4 regions of the Ferriphaselus amnicola genome follow, and region 3 is predicted to be linked to each of the others. Evidence: predicted binding sites of a transcription regulator. Region 3 holds the regulator's gene; each other region holds the start of a gene.

Region 1 (5,026 bases), 520 kb from region 3:
GGCCGGCTCACGGCTGCCGAGCAGATTCAGATTTGGACCATGCAAGACAAGTACATTCTTCATGAGCGAAGTTTGCCGCAAATGAGGGGTGGTTGTCCAGATTTTGATGAAAATAAGCCGAAAGAATTCGGCTTGTGGGCGAAGCCAGGTGATGGCATCTATTACTTAGGTTTGCTCCCAGGGCAACCCTAGGGCGCGCCAACCATTCAGCACATTACGATGCCCTTCATCGTTCAGATCGCCCTCAAATCCCTCTAGCACATTGAAGCAGTTAACGTAGCCAGCCTGCGTAGCTGCGACTGCGGCGTGATGAGAGCGTTGCCCACTTCGGCAAATGAACGCTACTAATGCTTCTTTAGAGACTTCCTGTTCGAGCTGCGCAAGGAAGTGTGCATTCGGCCTCATTGACGGGTAGCCCATCCATTCGATTTCCACTGCCCCCGGAACTTGGCCGACCCAGATCGTCTCTGCAGTGGTTCGTACATCCACTAAGACGGCACCAGAAGCTTGGTTCATCAGCTCATAGGCCTCATTAGGAGTCAGCGCACCTTGATACGACAACTTCATTTCCTGAGCGCGTTGTTGTGCCGCTTGCAGTATCTTGGTGATATTTCCCATAAGAATGGCATCCATATTCAATGATAGTGGCGCAAGTGGTATCCTGCGCCCGACGCAGAATACTAACCCATCCCGCATGAAAAATCACACCCAGACAATGTCTCCAGAGTTTGAGCCTAAGCATCCAGAGCGCTTTGCCGCCGCACGAAAGAGCACTTGGGTAAGTATTGTCATCAACTTGCTGTTGACGGTGCTTCAGATACTGGCCGGGTATTTTGGTCGATCACAATCTTTGATGGCTGACGGCTTGCATTCGCTGTCGGACTTGCTCTCTGACGTGCTGGTGCTTTATGCCAATCGACAGGGAAATCGTCATGCTGATGCCAATCATCCTTACGGTCATGCACGTATCGAAACGGCAGCCACGTTGATTTTGGGTGTGCTACTGGCTGCGCTAGGTGTGGCTTTGCTAGTGGCAGCGGCACTGCGCTTGCAACATCCTGCGCAAGTGCAGGTGGTTCATCCTGTGACGTTTTGGGTAGCTTTGGTGGCGCTGGCGGCCAAGGAAGGGATGTTTCGTTATATGCTGGCTGTCGCCAAGCGGGTGCGCTCGCAGATGTTGGTCGCCAATGCTTGGCATGCCCGCTCTGATGCTGCCTCTTCGCTAGTGGTGCTGGCTGGTATCGGTGGCAACTTGCTTGGCTTCGCTTTTCTTGATCTGTTGGCTGCCGCTGTGGTGGGGGTGATGATTGCCCACATGGGGGGGAAGTTAGCGCGCGAGGCCTTGGCTGAGCTGATTGATACGGGGCTAGATGAAAGCGAAGTCGCAGCCATACGCCAGACCTTGCTGGATACTCCTGGCGTATTCAGCCTGCACGAATTGCGTACGCGCAAAATGGCGGATCACGCCTTGGTGGATGCTCATGTCATTGTCAATCCAAGAATTAGCGTATCTGAAGGGCACTATATTGCTGAAAGTGCCCGCCAGCGGGTCCTGCGTAACCATCATGTGATGGACGTGATGGTTCACATCGACCCCGAGGATGACTCCAAGGCCCGACCAAATGCCCATTTGCCCAGCCGAAGCAAACTGCTGGATCATTTGTCGCAGCGACTAGATAGCGCCGCGCCGCTCGAAAGCTCTGTGGTCCTTCACTATCTCGACGGCAAGGTCGATATTGAAATATTTACTGCTGGGCTCAAGCACGAAGAGCTGGCCGCACTAAAACGTAAAAGCGAGCAGATCGTCGGGGATGATCCTTGGTTTCGTTCCATCCATATTTATCAAATTTTCGCCCAATAATGGTGCAATTCGCGCGGCTGCCGCTCTGGGTTGGTGCGCACGATTGTTGCCATCTACCTTATTGAATATGGCAAAATGCCGCTTTCCGAGCGATGCGGTATGGCACGCTTCCTGCTCAGGAAGGACAGGTTTGTTTTAATTGTTTTTATTTGGGAGAGAGCGATGTCCAAGTCGGCAGCAGATGTAATTCAGTTACTCAAGGATAATGAAGTCAAGTTTGTTGATCTGCGTTTTACCGATACTCGTGGTAAAGAGCAGCACGTAGGCGTACCCGCCAAGTATTTCGGGGCGGACAAGTTTGAAGATGGCCACGCATTCGATGGTTCCTCCATCGCTGGCTGGAAGGGTATTCAAGCGTCTGACATGTTGTTGATGCCGGATCCTGACTCGGCTTATATCGACCCGTTCATGGACGAAACCACCTTGGTGCTGACTTGCGACGTGATCGAGCCATCTGACGGCAAGGGTTACGACCGCGATCCACGTTCCATCGCCAAGCGCGCTGAGGCATTCCTGAAATCTTCCGGCGTGGGTGACACTGCTTACTTCGGCCCAGAGCCAGAGTTCTTCATTTTCGACTCCGTTAACTGGAACATTGATATGTCCGGTTGCTTCGTGAAAATCAATTCCGAAGAAGCGGCATGGTCCTCTGGTGAAAAATTCGATGGCGGCAATACTGGCCACCGTCCTACCGTCAAGGGTGGATATTTCCCAGTTCCTCCCGTTGATAGCCTGAACGACATCCGTGCAGCAATGTGTCTGGCGCTGGAAGACATCGGTATCGAGGTCGAAGTGCATCACCACGAAGTGGCGACTGCTGGCCAGTGCGAACTGGGCACCAAGTTCAGCACGCTGGTTAAGCGCGCTGACCAGACCCAAGCTCAGAAGTACGTGATTTTCAACGTCGCTCATCAGTACGGCAAGACAGCGACCTTCATGCCTAAGCCTATCGTTGGCGATAACGGTTCTGGCATGCACGTTCACCAGTCTATCTGGAAAGATGGCAAGAACCTGTTCGCCGGCAACGGCTACGCCGGTTTGTCTGAGACTGCCCTGTACTACATCGGCGGTATCATCAAGCATGCGAAGGCACTGAACGCGATCACCAATCCGGGCACCAACTCCTACAAGCGTCTGGTTCCTCACTACGAAGCACCGACCAAGCTGGCTTACTCTGCCAAGAATCGTTCCGCTTCGATCCGTATCCCTCACGTCGCTAGCGACAAGGCACGCCGCATCGAGACACGTTTCCCAGATCCTTCCGCTAACCCATACTTGTGCTTTGCCGCACTGATGATGGCGGGCTTGGATGGTATTCAGAACAAGATCCACCCTGGCGATCCTGCTGACAAGAACCTGTACGACCTGCCACCCGAAGAAGATGCACTGATCCCAACCGTATGTACTTCGTTGGATGAAGCACTGGCGGCTCTGGATAAAGATCGTGAATTCTTGACTCGTGGCGGCGTGTTCTCCAACGACTTCATCGATGCTTACATCGAACTGAAGATGACGGAAGTGACTCGTATGCGCATGACCACGCATCCAGTGGAATTCGACATGTACTACAGCCTGTAAGCAATATCGCAGGTGTATCAGGAACGGGGCTTCGGCCCCGTTTTTGTTTTTTGGCCTGCTATACTTCGAGTCGTTTCTTTTAGGGCAGTGCGATGAGATTGATTTGCTTGAGTCTGGGGTTGCTATTGAGCCTCTCCGCCTTGGCGGATATCTACAAATCTGTGGATGGGAGTGGCCACGTTACCTACTCCAGCACTCCGAGCAAAGGTGCCAAACGGCTGGATTTGGCACCGCCAGTAGCTAGGCAAACACAGTCATCTAGAGCTGTTTCACCGAGTAGCTTCCCTAGAGTCGATGGGCAGACCCAACGCGAACGGGATGACATGCGGCGGCGGATATTGGAGCAAGAGCGAGCGACCGAGTTGTCACTGTTGAGCGAAGCTCGTGCCAAGACTAACAATCAGGCCGATGTCGTGCTGCATCAAAAGAACATCGAAGCACTCAACTCTGAATTGGCTCGCCTAAAATGACCTTCGGCGTGGCATGGAATCTGCTTTATAGCCAACATGCCTGATACTTCGATCCCCACACTTGAACAACTTGCCACGGCCATCCTGTTGCTGGATGGTCAGGCGCGCATCGCCTATCTCAACCCAGCGGCGGAGAATCTTTTCGATGTCAGCCGGAAGCATTTGATTGGCCATCCCATCCAGCATGCCTTTACCCAAACTGGGCAATTGGCTGGAGCGATGCAGCATGCGTTGAGTAACCATGCCAGTTACATCGAACATGAGCTTACCCTAGGCACCTCCGGCCACACAAAACTACAGTTGCGTGCCGCCATCACACCCTTATTGAACGATCCAGATTACAAGCTACTGCTGGAGTTTCATCCCATTGACCGCCCGCTACGACTAGCGCGCGAAGAGCAGATGTTGGATCAGACGCAGGCCAATCGCCTATTGCTGCGCAACCTCGCTCATGAGATCAAGAATCCACTGGGCGGCATACGAGGTGCGGCACAACTCTTGGAGCAAGAACTCGATCGTCCTGGCTTGCGCGAGTACACGCAAGTCATCATTCAAGAGGCGGATCGGCTGCGCTCCTTGATGGAGCGGCTACTGACACCACAGACGATGCCTCATTTTGGTGCATTGAATATCCACGAGGTGTTAGAGCGAGTGCGCAGCGTAGTGCTGGCTGAGATTCCTGAGGGCTTGAGCATCCGGCGTGACTATGACACCAGCCTGCCCGATCTGCGCGGCGACAAAGAGCAACTCATTCAAGTCATGCTCAATATCGTACGCAACGCTGCGCAGGCGATGCACGGCAAGGGCAATATCGTGCTACGCACTCGCATTGCTCGTCAGATGACCCTGATGCGCAAGCGCCACCGCCTCGCGGTGATGGTACAGATCGTCGACAACGGCCCCGGCATCCCCGAGGCCATTCGAGATAAGATTTTCTATCCGCTGGTCTCCGGCCGCCCAGACGGCCACGGCCTTGGGCTAACGCTGGCGCAAGATTTTGTCAGCCAGCATCAAGGTAACATTGAAGTGGAAAGCGAACCGGGGCGCACCTGCTTTACAGTACTGCTGCCCCTGCAACATGATTGAGGAATGAGCATGAAACCTGTTTGGATCATCG
Region 2 (5,026 bases), 860 kb from region 3:
GGCTTTGGGATGAAGCTTTACCTATACGCACAACAGGCGAAAGGCGGAGAAGTCCTCTTCCACATCGTCAAAGCTGACTTACTGGGAAATGATGGCAATACGTTGGCAACGATAGCGCAGTAAACTAAAAAGCAACCAGCCGCACTCACGAATCTTTAAACGGCTGGTCGCTTTCCTCAAGCCATGTCTGGGGTAAATAACCTACTCCGTGGTAATTCTCTTGCTTTCAGCAAGCAGGATACTCATCGCTCTTTTGAGTTCGTAATTTTCAACAACGAGCACCTCTTCCTTACATAAAGTACTCTTCGGCTCCACCACCAAAATACTCCATTTTGATGACGGAGCACTTATTTCCACGAAGCATCCTCTTCGGCATCGCTCCACACCTCTGCCGCCCTCGCAGACTGAAATTGGATCAATCTCTCCGTTCTCATCAATGAGCGACGGTAAAGAAAATACTGGGTGGGTGTATCCTGGAAGGGTGATCAGCTCTACATTTACAATATCAGGCGCCACTCTCTCCTTCTTGATTTTAGTATCTATCCCGTTTCGTACGAACTTTTGAATCTTTGTCTCTTCTAGAAGTTGAGCGCGCATTGGTGCCGCAATGATGTCTATGCTCGTAACATCATTGCACGTTGAAATCGGGTCCCCGACACTGACAAGCTCGACGTTTTCTTGGGTAAACGCCGGCCAAAGCTCGGGAGGATCTTGAGTTTCGTATCTCTCCCGCCAGATTTCTTTACAGAGAAGGTCAGGGAATCGATTGTTAGCCTCAAACTGAAAGTTCTTTCGCGTGCGCGAGACGCCCGGATCAGACTCACTCAGTTCCTGACTTTTATGTGTCTTGGCCCTCCGTCGATGAGCATCTGATGGAGATGCATTGTTGGACTTTCCATCTTGGCGCTCACTCCCCTTAGATACCTTCCCATCATCCGCTGCCTCGTATGAAAGAGTCTTAAACGGAAAAGGGTGAGAACAAGATTCAATACGATATACCACGAATGTCTGATCAGGCTTACTACCAAACGGCAACCACTTGCCGACGACAGCCAGATTAGTCTTGCCCTCGAATGGAAACCAGGTTTGCGGATACGCAGACTTCTCTCCTGAAAGCAGATCTCTTTGGCAGCTAATTCGAATTCGGCACGCAGCCCGATTGGCCACATTGGACAGGGCAATTCGGCCAATATCTGCCGCCGACACGCCAGATAGTTTTCTAGCCAACTTAAGATGAAGCCGACCTGTACGAATCGTGTACTGCTGGTGCTCCCAGAGTTGCTCGTACTTAATGTCATGCATAAATAAACGGTGCAACAGCTCCGATGATGATCCGAAATAGAAACGGATTAGCTCCATGGTCGGAATTACAATCTGCCGACCTTCCGTAAGCTCAATACTCAGGCAGAAACTTCCAGTGAGTAAATGATGCCAAGGATGCTGCTTGAGCGGCAATACAAAGACCTCATCTACGGACTGGCCGGCCTTAATAAGCTTGGAAGAGGCGCGCGTGATGTGCAGGTCTGAAAATTGCTCGCGCTGATAGTCAGGACTGTATTTTCGCTCACCGTTTTGCCATACATCGCCGATTCTTACATAGGGAAGCATCCCAATCGGGAAGAATCGCTGAACTATCGAAGACTCCGTGGCTCGACTCGATAGCATCGCGTCATTGCTGGTAGGGTCAGCACGAACTGGAGAGATGGCGACTTGGACATTAGGCTGACTGCGACCATTAATGCCTCCAGGAAAAATCACATCGCCGTACCAATCGATCCGCCAAGGTCTGTCATCGGGCGTGAAATAGGGGAACCTCAAAGGGGGCATGGTAATTCCAGCATGGTAAATTGCAAGTTCAAGTCTTATTAATCATGCGATTACGAACCATATTCGCAATTCTAGTCGCATATAATTACAGTGCAGTCGCAAATAATATGATTCAGTCGCATTTATTGAGACTACTTACAGCCAACCAGTGAGACCGCGCTCGCCGTATGATGAGGGCTCCTGAACGGGCGAATCTGCCATCTAGCGATATCGAAAGCGCCATCCAACGATTGCATAGCGGCGCTCTCTAGCGCCTCAGCTTCCGTCATGGATGGCAATATCCCTGGAAAACGGCTCGCCAACATAGACTTTCCCGTGCCCGGCGGTCCAGACATCAACACACTGTGCCCACCCGCAGCGGCAATTTCCAGCGCACGTTTAGCCTGACCTTGGCCTTTCACTTCCCTCATGTCAGAGTAGTGCGGAGATCGCAGACTGGCACTGGGAATAAAGCGATCCAGCGCATCACGCCCCGTCAAGTGTGCTGCCACTTGCAACAGCGACTTAGCCGGAAAAACCGCCGCCTGCTCGACCAAGGCGGCTTCCGCCGCATTCGCCTCCGGCAGAATGAAGGCACGTCCGCTAGATACGGCGCGATAAGTCATTGCCAGCGCACCCCGAATCGGGCGCAACTCACCGGTCAGCGCCAGCTCTCCAGCAAACTCATACTCAGCCAGACGTTGCGACGGAATCTGCCCAGTGGCAGCCAAGATGCCCAGCGCGATGGGGAGGTCAAAACGCCCACTTTCCTTAGGTAGATCGGCAGGCGCTAGATTGACAGTGATACGACGAGCGGGGAATTCGAATTGACAAGTCAGCAGAGCGGCGCGAACCCTATCCTTGCTTTCCTTTACCTCAGCCTCGGGCAAGCCGACAATGGTGAAATTGGGTAGGCCGTTGGCCAGATGAACTTCCACCGTCACTTGGGCGGCATCCATACCGGACAATGCACGGCTATAAAGAACCGCCAAGCTCATGGCTGGGCTGTGCGAAGTTAACCCAACTCACCGGCTGGAGATTGCGGCGCGCTCGCCGCAGCTCGCACCTCAAGCTCGGCAACCCGCGCTTCCAATGCGATCAGCTTCTCTTGCGTACGCGCCAACAACAGCGACTGCACCTCGAAATCCTCACGCGCCACTAGATCGAGCTTGGAAAAACCTTGCACCAACAAGGCACGCACATTCCTCTCTACATCCTTTGCCGGGCCACTGGCCAGCGCTTCATTGACCTTGCTGGTCAGGTCATCCAAAATCTTCGCATTGAACATGAGGTACTCCCAAACATTAAGTGTGAGAAGTTTAGCAAAGGCCGCCACCAAGCAGGGAGATTCTTAATGCCTAGTCAACGCCCCGTTATAGTGCACCGGAACAGTGCACCACCATTTTTCGTGCGCACATTATTGGACGCAGCAAAAGGCACAATTACCAGCTTGATTTATCAATCATCTGTTTTATCGAAGTTTTTACAATCTGGCACGGCTCATGCTTTATAGAACATGCGGAAATCGTTTGCCGTTATCTTAACTACCGAAAGGAAACATCATGCTGAACAAGAAACTGCTGAACACTCTGGTACTGGCCGCTTTGGCTGTTCCGACTTTGGCAATGGCCGAAGATGCACCGGCTTCTCCTCATACCGTGACCGGCAACGTCGGAATGGTCTCTAATTACGTGTTCCGTGGCATCACTCAAACTTCTCACAATCCTGCCGTTCAGGGCGGTTTTGACTACGCCCATGCTAGCGGCTTGTACGCAGGCGTGTGGGGCTCCAATGTAAGCTGGATCGCCGATAGCGGCGCAGTTGCTTCGGGCAGCGTGGGCATGGAACTGGACACCTATGCCGGCTTCAAGAACACCTTCGCAGAAGACTTCTCTTACGATATCGGCTTTGTCCGCTACAACTACTTGGGTAAATACACTCCAGCTGCTCCTTGGGTCAAGGCTGATACCGATGAAGTCTATGGCTCGATCGGCTACAAGTGGATCTCCGCCAAGTACTCGTACGGCTTGGGCAAGTTCCTGACCATCCCTGATGCACAAGGCACCAACTACATCGAACTGAATGCGAACTATCCAGTGAGCGACACCGGTATCACTTTGGGCGCGCACGTGGGCAAGCAAACGTACAAGGGTTCGTCTGCTGCCTACTTGGCAACGACTGCCAGCGGCTCTCCGACTTACACCGATTACAAGGTCAGCATCAGCAAGGATTTCAGTGGCTATGTGTTGGGCTTGGCATACAGCAAGACCAATGCCAGCAACTTCTACAACTGGCCAACCTTCGGTGGCAACTGGGGCAAGGGCGTAGCCATCTTGTCGCTGACTCACGCAATGTAATACTTTTGGGGCGGTTCGCCGCCCCACTCTACCAAGGAGAATGCGATGAAAATGGTCACAGCAATCATCAAGCCGTTCAAGCTGGACGAGGTGCGTGAAGCGTTGTCCGCCATCGGCGTACAAGGTATCACCGTCACCGAAGTCAAAGGCTTTGGTCGGCAAAAAGGGCACACCGAGCTATATCGCGGTGCCGAATATGTGGTGGATTTCCTGCCTAAGATCAAGTTGGAAGCCGCAGTCGCGAGCGAGATTCTGGATCAGGTGATCGAGGCAATCGAAAAGTCTGCTAAAACCGGCAAGATCGGCGACGGCAAGATCTTCGTGCAAGAAGTCGAGCAAGTAATCCGCATCCGTACCGGTGAAACCGGCCCTGAAGCCCTGTAAGGAGATCGAGATGAAGAAATTCTTAGCTGTATTTACGTTGCTGGCATCGCTGGGTGGCTTTGCTATCGCCGCCCATGCTGCTGATGCTGCCAGCGCGGTTGAGGCTGTATCGGCAGCGGTCGCAGCAGCTCCCGTAGCCGATGTCGCTGAAGCGGCCTCTGCCGTAGCGGAAGCCGCCCCTGCCCCCGTTCCCAACAAGGGTGACACTGCGTGGATGCTGGTCGCTACCGTTCTGGTAATTTTTATGAGTTTGCCAGGTCTAGGACTGTTCTACGGTGGCTTGGTGCGCACCAAGAACATGCTGTCGGTATTAACCCAAGTGTTCGTAATCTTCTGCGTAGTCGCGCTGTTATGGGTCACCTACGGCTATAGCGTTGCATTCACCGACGGCGGTTCGATCAATAGCTTCTTCGGCGGTTTGTCTAAGGCATTCTTGTCTGGCGTCACCCCCGACTCAGTCGTGGAAACATTCAGCAAGG
Region 3 (5,026 bases):
TAGCCGATGCTGTATTGGAGATGTCACGTAAAGGCTTAGGCATGACCGCCATCGTAGATGGACAACAACACGTCCTCGGCATCTACACCGACGGTGATCTGCGCCGCACTCTGGAAAAGCAATTCGACTTCAAGGCCACACCCATCGCCAGCGTGATGTCGCACAATCCGCGCAGCATTCACCCAGACGACTTAGCGGTCGCCGCAGTGGAACTGATGGAGCGCCACAACATCAGCCAGATGCTCGTAGTGAACACAGACAATGTACTGGTTGGTGCACTCAACATGCACGATCTACTGAAAGCGAAAGTCATCTGATGTCCATAGCAATCGCCAAACAGATCCGTCTCATCGCCTTTGACATTGACGGCATCATGACTGACGGCGGCCTCTATCTATCGGACTCCGGTGAGGAGTTCAAGCGCTTCAACTCGCTCGATGGCCACGGCTTGAAAATGCTAAAAACTTCCGGCGTCGAGCTGGCCATCATCACCGGGCGCACCTCGCATTGCGTCGAACTGCGCGCCAAAAATCTCGGCATCACCAACGTCTATCAAGGCGTACATGACAAACGCGCCGCCATTAAAACACTGCTGGCCGAATTGAATATTGCGCCTGAGCATGCCGCGTTCATGGGCGATGACGTGGTCGATCTACCCGCCATGCGCCACGTCGGATTAGCGATCAGCGTTCCCGCCGCGCCCCAGATCGTGCAGAGTCACGCTCAATACGTCACGCAACGCCAAGCAGGGCACGGCGCAGTACGCGAAGTCTGCGAATGGCTAATGTCAGCGCAAGGCACGCTGGACGCACAACTCGCCCCCTACCTCGCATGATCGAAAAACTGCGCAACTGGTTGCCGCTACTGCCTCTGCTTCTGGTATTGGCTGGCACCTACTGGCTGGACCAGCAAGTGGGGCCACTGCTCGCCCAAGCCGACAGCAGCAAGCGGCACGATCCCGATTTCATCGTCAATAACTTCCGAGCCACCGCACTGGACGAACAAGGCAAGCCTCATCATCGCATCAACGCCCACGAGATGAGACATTACCCCGATGATGACTCGCTGCATCTAGAGCAGCCCGAGATCATCGCCCTTACACCTAATCGCCCGACACTACACACCACCGCTCAAACTGGCACGACTTTCCATCGCGACGAAACCATCTTGCGTGGCGATGTGCGCATCGTGCGCGCTGCTAGCACAGCCGCCAGTGAGCGCGTCTTCACCACCACGTATCTGCGAGCTCTGCCGAGCGAAGACTACGCGGAGACCGACCGCCCCGTCACCATGCGCGATGCTCACAATCTCGTGAGTGCCATCGGCATGACCTTAGATAACAAGACGCAGACCATCAAGCTGCTGTCACACGTAAGAAGCGAACATGTTGCTGCGAATTGATGCTCTCTTGCTCTGCCTCCTACTACTTGGCGCATCGTCGGCTTGGGCGGAGCGTGCTGATCGCAACCAACCGATGTATTTGGATGCCAACACCGTCAACATTGACGATGCGAAGCAGATCAGCATCTTTGAAGGCAACGTCAGACTCATCCAAGGCACGCTAATGATCACGGGCGACAAGATCGTAGTCACAGAAACCGCCGCTGGTGACAAGCATGGCACCGTCACAGGCAAACCCGCTCAGTTCAGACAGAAGCGCGAAGGCGTGGATGAAATCATCGAAGGTAACGGACAGCGCATCGAGTACGACACGCAGAATGAATTCCTAGAACTCTTCGGCGAAGCCAGCATGAAGCGCAGTAACGACGAAGTTCATGGCGATCACATCACCTATGACTCCAAGACCGAGATATTCCATGTGGACAGCTCGCGAACTCCGAATTCCGGCCAGCGAGGCCGAGTTCGCGCAGTCATTCAGCCTAGGAACGAGAGCATCCCAGCCCCCACGGATCCAGTGTCCATCCGGCCTTCGACCAGTTTAGGTAAGCCATGAGTGAATTGCGCACCACCTCGCTGAGGAAGCAGTACCGCGCCCGCACTGTGGTGCAAGACGTATCTCTATCCGTGCACAGCGGCGAAGTGGTCGGCCTGCTCGGCCCTAACGGTGCAGGAAAAACCACCAGCTTCTATATGATCGTAGGCTTGGTTGCAGCAGATGGCGGAGACATCTACATCGACCAGCACAAGATCACTCATGCGCCCATTCATCGCCGTGCCCAATTAGGACTAGGCTATCTGCCACAAGAGGCCTCGATTTTCCGTCGCTTGACGGTGGCCGAAAACATTCGCGCCGTACTGGAGTTGCGCGGACTCCCTCTCGCCCAACAGGAATCGACGCTAGAAACCTTGCTAGACGAGTTACATATCAGCCACATACGCGACAATCCCGCCATGAGTCTCTCTGGAGGCGAACGACGGCGCTGCGAGATCGCACGCGCGCTGGCCACCGATCCGCGTTTTATTCTGCTGGATGAACCCTTTGCCGGCGTTGACCCCATCGCCGTGCTAGATATCCAGAAGATCATCCGTTTTCTCAAAGAACGCGGCATCGGTGTGCTGATTACCGACCATAACGTGCGGGAAACCTTGGGCATCTGCGACCGCGCCTACATCATCAACGCTGGCGCAGTGATGGCGGAAGGCAAGCCCGAGGAAATCATCTATAATGAAGCCGTGAGGAAAGTGTATCTCGGCGAGCACTTCAAACTATAAAAGTGACGCCCACCTAATAATCGTTGGCATGAAAGCATCACTACAACTCAGGCAATCCCAGCAACTGACGCTCACACCGCAGTTGCAGCAATCTATCCGCTTACTGCAACTCTCTACCTTGGAGATCAATCAGGAAACTGCGCGACTGCTGGATGAGAATCCGTTCTTGGAGCGCGAGGAAGACGAGATCACCTCGTTTGCCACGAGTACGGCAAGCACCACCTCCACCAGCCCCGAGCAGCCTGAAAGAGAATCATCCAAGGCCGAGGAAGACTGGAGCGAGCTGTCTTATAGCCCTAGCTCAGCCAGCTCTGATGACGAAGATGACCACTATCCCGAGACAGCCGCCAGCTCCCCAAGTCTGCGCGAGCATCTCCTGACCCAACTCAGCCTCAGCCAACTCGACCACCATGACCGCCAACTGATTGCACTGCTAATTGACGCGCTAGATGATGGCGGCTTTCTGGCACAGTCATTGGAAGACATCTTCGAGATGCTACCGGAAGAGTTAGATGTCACGCTAGATGATCTAGAAACTGCACTCGTCCAGTTGCAACATCTAGATGAGCCTGGCATCGCGGCACGCGATTTATCTGAGTGTTTGTCCTTGCAGCTGCGCGCCCTGCCAGCCACCACCCCGAGTCGGCAACTAGCGATACAACTCACGGACAAGCATCTCGATCTCCTGGCTGCTCACGACTACACCCGCCTCAAACGGCTGCTACACTGTGACGAAGATGGTCTGCGTGCGGCTCAAGCCCTCATTCTGCAACTCAATCCGCGCCCAGCCGCGCGTTACGAGCAACGGGTCAGCGATTACGTCGTGCCCGACGTCATCGTCGAGCGCCAGCGTGGTCGCTGGGCGGCCCGCCTCAACCCAGAAGCTATGCCACGTTTACGCGTGAACCAACTTTACGCCAACATCATGCAGCGCCGTGATGAGCAAAGTTCGCAACAGATGACTGGGCAGTTACAGGAAGCACGTTGGTACATCAAGAATCTGCAACAGCGCTTCGACACCATCTTGCGCGTATCGCAAGCCATCGTGGAGCGGCAGCGTATGTTCCTTGAGCATGGCGAAGTCGCCATGCGCCCGCTCGTGCTGCGCGAGATCGCTGAACAGCTTGAATTACACGAATCGACCATTTCACGAGTCACCACACAGAAGTTCATGCTAACTCCACGTGGTATCTTTGAACTCAAATATTTTTTCGGCAGCGGCGTCTCCACCGACAGCGGCGGGGCATGTTCCTCCACCGCCATCCGCGCCTTAATCAAGCAACTGGTCTCTCAGGAAGATGCTCATCATCCGCTGAGCGACAGCCGTTTGGCAGAAATCCTCGTGTCGCAGGGCATACAAGTCGCTCGGCGCACTGTGGCAAAATACCGGGAATCGCTAAATATCCTCCCGGTCAATCTTCGTAAATCACTCTAACAAAGGAGCAACCATGAACCTCAACCTCAGCGGACATCATCTAGACATCACTCCCGCCATTCGTGAGCATGTGGTCAGCAAACTGGGCAAGATCAAGAAACACTTCGACAACGTGCTGGATGTCACCGTAATCCTATCGGTGGACAAGCTCGAACAAAAGGCAGAAGCCACCGTCCATATCAGCGGCAAAACAATCTTCGTGGAATGCCAAGATGCCAACCTGTACGTCGCCATCGACGAGCTGATCGAGAAGTTGGATCGCCAAGTGTTGAAGCACAAGGAAAAGAACACCGCGCGTCGTCATGACGACTCCGGCAAGATCGTTGAAGCAGAATAACCTTTAGTGGGCGGTCTAATGGCCGCCCTTTTTCATGGGAACAAACCATGGGTTTAATTAGTAACCTCCTGCCGCCCGAAAATGTCATGGTGGATGCCGAATCCACCAGCAAGAAGCGTGTGTTCGAACGAGTCGGCATCTTATTTGAGAACACTCGCAACATCGGGCGCAGTCAGGTATTCGACAGTCTGTTCGCGCGCGAGAAACTCGGCTCGACCGGGCTGGGGCAAGGCGTTGCCATTCCACATGGCCGCGTCAAGGGACTGCGCGATCCAATCGCCTGTTTCATCCGAACCACCACCCCGATCCCCTTCGATTCACCGGATGGGCTGCCGGTGAGCCTGATCTTTGTCCTGCTGGTACCGGAACGGGCGACCGATCTGCACCTACAGCTGTTAGGCGAACTAGCACAGATGTTCTGCGAAAAATCCTTCCGAGATCAACTGCTCGCCAGCGATGACCCAGCCGTTCTTTACCAACTGTTCGCCAACTGGCAAGCCTAGGCGGAGGCTTTGATATGGCTCAGGTAGATATTCGGCGGCTGTTCGAAGACAAGCAAGAGCGACTAGGTTTGGTATGGG
Region 4 (5,026 bases), 830 kb from region 3:
TTCCCATGGGAAACGAGGTAAGTTATCCAAGGCTTGTACGAGTCCTAGACTCCAAGCCTCGGAAAGCTCCTTGGCAAAGGGGTCGTTCTCGGTCAGGGTCATGCGCTGACCAAAATCCAAACTGTCTTTTTTGTATATCAGCAAGTCGATTGGTGGACCGACGGTGAGGTTGCTGCGTGTGGTTGAGTTCATCGAGACCAGTGCGCAACGAGCCGCGTGAGTTAAGGGCGTGCTGCGTTTAATGACGCGATCTAAGATGGGCTTGCCATATTTGACCTCGCCGATCTGCATGAAGGGGTGCTCGTCAGATTCGTGGATGTAATTGCCTTGCGGATAGATCAGCAGAGTCTCGGGCTTGTCGGTGCCGATCTGCCCACCGAATATGAAGGTGGCTTCAAAATTGGTGCTGGAGTTATCTCGGTTGGTTTGCTGCTTCTGTACCTCCGAACTGACACCGGCAATGTAGTCCGATGCAGTTTGCATATTGGGTGCATTCCGAAGGTTTATTTTTGCAGCGTTTTCGATGTCGCTCCATAGGCGTTTGACGACGGATTGGGTCGTAGCCAGATTGCCGGCGGACAGGAGCGCGAAGGTGCGCTCGCCCGGCCAAACGAAGGTGTGCATCTTGGAGTAGATTGAGATGTTATCGAATCCAGCATTGGTACGAGAATCAGAACAGAACACCAGCCCCTGCTCGGTGTTAATGGCTACGCAATAGGTCATGTCGATACGTTTATTTGAGTTGTAATTAAATGACTTTTCTCTTCGTGTGCAACACTATCACGCAGGGGATGACTCGGCAAACTGGAATTCACTTTGTGTGATTCCCTCGGGGGCGGTGCCACCTTCGTAGGCATGGAAGTAGTGGCGTGTCAGTGCATCATGAACCCTACCCAATTTAGCCTGCATGCCATCCAAGTAATCGTGCAGGGCGGTGGAAGTGACTCCGTTAGTGTGATGTTGTGCGATATCTTGGCGTAGTTTGGCAATGACGATTTGCAGCGGCTCTGACCTTGGCATCAGCTTGATGCAAGCTTCCATTTCGGAAAGACAATGCGAGATGCTGCGTGGGAAGCGCATGTCGTGGAGCAGGAACTCAATGACTTGGCTACTGCGCACGTGCATGGAGATCAGCCGTCGATAGGTCTGATAGGCCGAGAGGGAATTCAAGGTGCTCATCCAGATACGCTCCATCAGCATCTCATGCAGCACGCTGTCGGGCGGAAGCTGAATCGCTGAGTTGAGGTCGAGGATGCGCGAGGTCATGTCGGCGCGCTCGACATTGCGCCCCAACTTGATGATCTGATAGGGCAAGTCATGCACCATCGCTCCAGACACCAAGCCTACGATGGCGTGACGCTGCTCGATGACATTGTTCAGCACCATGTAGCGATCTCGGCGGGAATGGCAGGCGCTGGCGGCATGGGCACGAACGTACAGATACAAGCTGTTGATGCGTTCCCACATCTCTGCAGGCAACACTTCCCGCAAAGTGCGCGTGTTCTCACGGGCATATTGCACACACGAGTAGATCGAGCTGGGATTACGACTATCCTCGATCAGGAAGCGCATGATGGCCTCTTCATTGGCCTCCTCGTAGTGTTTGTGGAACAGTGTGTCCAGTCCGGCGACCTCGATTAGGTTCTTCCATCCATACGAAACTTCAAGTGGCAGATCAAGTAGCACATGGGTGGTGCTATTGATGAGCCTTGCGGTATTCTCTGCGCGCTCCAAGTAGCGCGCCATCCAGTAAAGATTTTCTGCGGCACGGGCTAACATCATTACTCTCCATCCTCTACGATCCAAGTGTCTTTGCTACCACCGCCTTGCGATGAATTTACCACCAGTGAACCTTGTCGCAGCGCAACTCGTGTCAAGCCTCCCGTGGTGGCGTAGAGCTTGTCCGATTGCAATACGAATGGCCGCAGATCCAGGTGGCGTGGAGCGAGCTTGCCATCGATCAACGTGGGGGCCGTGGAGATGTCCAGCGTCGGCTGTGCCATGTAGTTACGCGGATTCGCGCGTATCAGCTCGGCGAATTGGGCACGCTCTTCCGGCGTCGCACGTGGGCCGATCAGCATGCCGTAACCGCCGGATTCGTTGGCCGGCTTGACGACGAGCTTGTCTAGATTGGCCAGCACATAGTCACGCTGATCGTCATACATGCACAGATAGCTGGGGACGTTGGCGAGGATGGGCGATTCATCCAGATAGTAGCGAATGATCTGCGGCACGAAAGCATAGACCACCTTGTCGTCCGCCACACCCGCGCCGGGTGCATTGGCGATCCCGACGGTGCCCTTGCGCCAAGCGCGCATCAGACCGGGTACGCCCAAGACTGAATCGGGGTTGAACACCTCAGGGTCGAGGAAAGCATCATCGATGCGCCGATAGATCACATCCACCTGCTGCAAACCATCGATGCTCTTCATATAGACCACATCGTCGCTGCCGACTACCAGATCCGAACCTTCAACTAGATAGGCGCCCATCTGCTGCGCTAGGTAGCTATGCTCGAAATAGGCTGAGTTGTAGATGCCCGGAGTCAGCACAGCGATGACAGGCTGCTCACCGGTGCGTGGCGATAGTGCCGCAAGCGTTTGATACAACTGGGTCGGATAATCATCCACCGGCAGGATGTTGGTGGTGCGGAACACCTCGGGAAAAATGCGCTTCATGATCTGCCGGTTTTCCAGCATGTAAGACACCCCGGACGGTACGCGCAGGTTGTCTTCTAGCACATACACGGTGCCGTCACGGTCGCGCACCAAGTCGGTGCCGCAGATGTGCGCCCAGACGCCAAAAGGGGGCGTGACGCCGACACACTGTGGTCGGAAGTTTCCCGAGCCAGTGAGCACCTCGGCGGGGAACACCCCGTCTTTGATGATGCGTTGCTCGTTGTATAGATCGTTGATGAATAGATTAAGGGCGAGCAGGCGCTGCTTCAGCCCAGACTGGATCTGCTCCCATTCAGAGCGGGCCATCACCCGAGGAATAGGGTCGAAGGGCCACGCACGGTCAATATTGCCGGCTTCACTATAGATAGTGAAGGTAATGCCCATCGCCATGATGGTGGCATCTACCGCCTGACGACGTGCAGCGAGCTCATTCTTGTCCAGAGTGTCTAGATAGTCGAATAGCGGCTGAGCGGCAGGTCGTGGCTTTAAGTCGCTGTTCAACAGTTCATCATAAGCAGTGTTACAAGCGTATTCTGAAGAGGCGAGTTCCATGTGGTCGTTCTGTAGTTGATCTTACAGAACACTAAGCGATAAGCGTGCCAGTGCAGGTGATCCGTGATGGGGCTCACTCAGTGCACTCACTTATCGAGTTTGTTGCCGACAACTATCCCAGTTCTGGTAGTTCGAATTCCGGTGCGATCAACTTTAACCACTCATTCAATCTGGAATCGGATTGGATTTTCTGATTCTCTTGATCGAGAGCCAAGCCTACGAACTCATCATCGACCAGCGCTTTGGATGAGATGAACTCATAGCCTTCCGTTGACCATGCGCCGACCACTTTTGCACCGCGCTCGACGATGAAGTGGTAAATCTCACCCATCGCATCGACGAATTCGTCAGGATATTTATCTTGGTTGCCGAGCCCGAACAGGGCGACGGTCTTACCGGTGAAATCGACATCCTTAAGTTTTGGCAGAAACTCCTCCCAGCCGCCACCCATACAGTCGGTGGAAAGTCCAGGTAACTCTCCGCCACCGAGAGTCGATGTGCCGAAGATAAGAAAGGAATACCCAGCCACCAACTCTGGACTAGCCTTATTGACGTTGAGCGCGTCAGCCATCGTGTCATCGTCATAGCGCTTCTTGATCGCCTTTGCGATACGACGAGTATTTCCTGTGCTGCTGGCAAAGAATAATCCGATGCGAGACATGAGGATTCCTTGAGTTACTTCGCCGATTGTCGTGAGTCCGACAATCGGCGGGTGATGTGACAGAAGTTAGACTGGACCTCGTCCGGCGCGCTTCAACTCCACTGTGCGGGTAAGCGCCTCTTCGAACGAGACCGCATCACCCTTGGGCTTAAAGTCATGCAGCGCTTTATAGACAGTGATGATCTTCTCAGAGGCGGACTGCCCCTTGAAGTCACTCTTGTCCAATGCGGCTAGATCAATCAGTTCGTTCCAGATCAAGCCTTCCTGCATTCCAATCGCAGCGATACGCAGGCCGGACGTTTCGATGATGAGGGGTTTGTTGATGTTCACTACAAATAGGATGATTAGAATATCTTCCGAAAAATCAGCATGATAGTAATCAATGACCTTGGGGAGGAGCGCAAGCTCATCCAAGCTACCAACGTATAGTTTAATCTTGTCGTTTTCTGACAGAACAATCGTATTTTTGATGGTTGCCACAGGAGGCTTGCGATGCCCAAGTGCGTCGCCGATTTCACCTAACTCTAAAACTAAATCACCCCGATAGGCTGCGTAGCTGCCGTTAGCTTCCTTGAAGTTCATATTGAACAGCAGCCCTTTTTGTTCATAAGCATCGAATAGCATGTTGAATCCTGTTGTTAGTGATCGGACCCTACGTTCAGCAATATTTGTACCAAGGCTAGGAAGATGGTTATTCGGAATAATGAATTGCTTTGAGTTCAGCGGCATCGCCTACCTATATTGGTACCATCTCCTCGTATAACTGCATGCAAAGGCGAACAAAACATGTATTCACCGATTCAATTATCGAATAAGTCCATAGAATAGATTGACGTGAAGGGACGTACTCCGTAGAATCCGCGCTTCATTTTTGGGTCGGTAGCTCAGCCGGTAGAGCAGCGGACTTTTAATCCGTTGGTCGCGAGTTCGAATCTCGCCCGACCCACCAAAATGAAGCCTGTGCTGGTATAATCCGCACCTGTTTAAGCCGCTTTAGCTCAGTTGGTAGAGCAACCGCCTTGTAAGCGGTAGGTCGTCAGTTCGAATCCGACAAGCGGCACCAAATTTAAGCCACGCAATCAAGTAGATGCGTGGCTTTTTCTTTATCTGCAACTATGTGAATTTACCTCATTAA

What was found. The regulator sigma-54, encoded in region 3, starts transcription at its own class of promoters, with help from an activator protein. The targets are predictions, from matches to a motif close to TGGCACNNTTCCTGCT.
Region 1: glnA (type I glutamate--ammonia ligase) is a predicted target of sigma-54. The motif match lies at 1,962-1,977, and genes of this name have one in related genera.
Region 2: OYT1_RS12140 (TorF family putative porin) is a predicted target of sigma-54. The motif match lies at 3,298-3,313, and genes of this name have one in related genera.
Region 4: OYT1_RS07025 (circularly permuted type 2 ATP-grasp protein) is a predicted target of sigma-54. The motif match lies at 3,265-3,280, and genes of this name have one in related genera.

The regions. Positions count from the first base shown of each region.
Region 1 covers NZ_AP018738.1:58,854-63,879, forward strand. The annotation lists gene aroQ (type II 3-dehydroquinate dehydratase) at 1-63, opposite strand, end outside; gene OYT1_RS00295 (rhodanese-like domain-containing protein) at 166-618, opposite strand; gene OYT1_RS00300 (cation diffusion facilitator family transporter) at 695-1,861, shown strand; gene glnA (type I glutamate--ammonia ligase) at 2,024-3,439, shown strand; gene OYT1_RS00310 (DUF4124 domain-containing protein) at 3,532-3,909, shown strand; gene glnL (nitrogen regulation protein NR(II)) at 3,946-4,995, shown strand; gene ntrC (nitrogen regulation protein NR(I)) at 5,005-5,026, shown strand, end outside.
Region 2 covers NZ_AP018738.1:2,442,705-2,447,730, forward strand. The annotation lists gene OYT1_RS12120 (hypothetical protein) at 1-123, shown strand, start outside; gene OYT1_RS12125 (hypothetical protein) at 202-1,827, opposite strand; partial or broken gene OYT1_RS12130 (YifB family Mg chelatase-like AAA ATPase) at 1,968-2,804, opposite strand; gene OYT1_RS12135 (accessory factor UbiK family protein) at 2,822-3,094, opposite strand; gene OYT1_RS12140 (TorF family putative porin) at 3,369-4,163, shown strand; gene glnK (P-II family nitrogen regulator) at 4,209-4,547, shown strand; gene OYT1_RS12150 (ammonium transporter) at 4,558-5,026, shown strand, end outside.
Region 3 covers NZ_AP018738.1:583,844-588,869, reverse strand. The annotation lists gene OYT1_RS02810 (KpsF/GutQ family sugar-phosphate isomerase) at 1-317, shown strand, start outside; gene OYT1_RS02805 (KdsC family phosphatase) at 317-835, shown strand; gene lptC (LPS export ABC transporter periplasmic protein LptC) at 778-1,401, shown strand; gene lptA (lipopolysaccharide transport periplasmic protein LptA) at 1,385-1,954, shown strand; gene lptB (LPS export ABC transporter ATP-binding protein) at 1,951-2,673, shown strand; gene OYT1_RS02785 (RNA polymerase factor sigma-54) at 2,702-4,108, shown strand; gene hpf (ribosome hibernation-promoting factor, HPF/YfiA family) at 4,122-4,445, shown strand; gene OYT1_RS02775 (PTS sugar transporter subunit IIA) at 4,493-4,948, shown strand; gene hprK (HPr(Ser) kinase/phosphatase) at 4,963-5,026, shown strand, end outside.
Region 4 covers NZ_AP018738.1:1,411,289-1,416,314, reverse strand. The annotation lists gene OYT1_RS07035 (peptidase) at 1-723, opposite strand, end outside; gene OYT1_RS07030 (alpha-E domain-containing protein) at 781-1,782, opposite strand; gene OYT1_RS07025 (circularly permuted type 2 ATP-grasp protein) at 1,782-3,179, opposite strand; gene OYT1_RS07020 (flavodoxin) at 3,343-3,891, opposite strand; gene OYT1_RS07015 (hypothetical protein) at 3,958-4,515, opposite strand; tRNA gene OYT1_RS07010 (tRNA-Lys) at 4,765-4,840, shown strand; tRNA gene OYT1_RS07005 (tRNA-Thr) at 4,879-4,954, shown strand.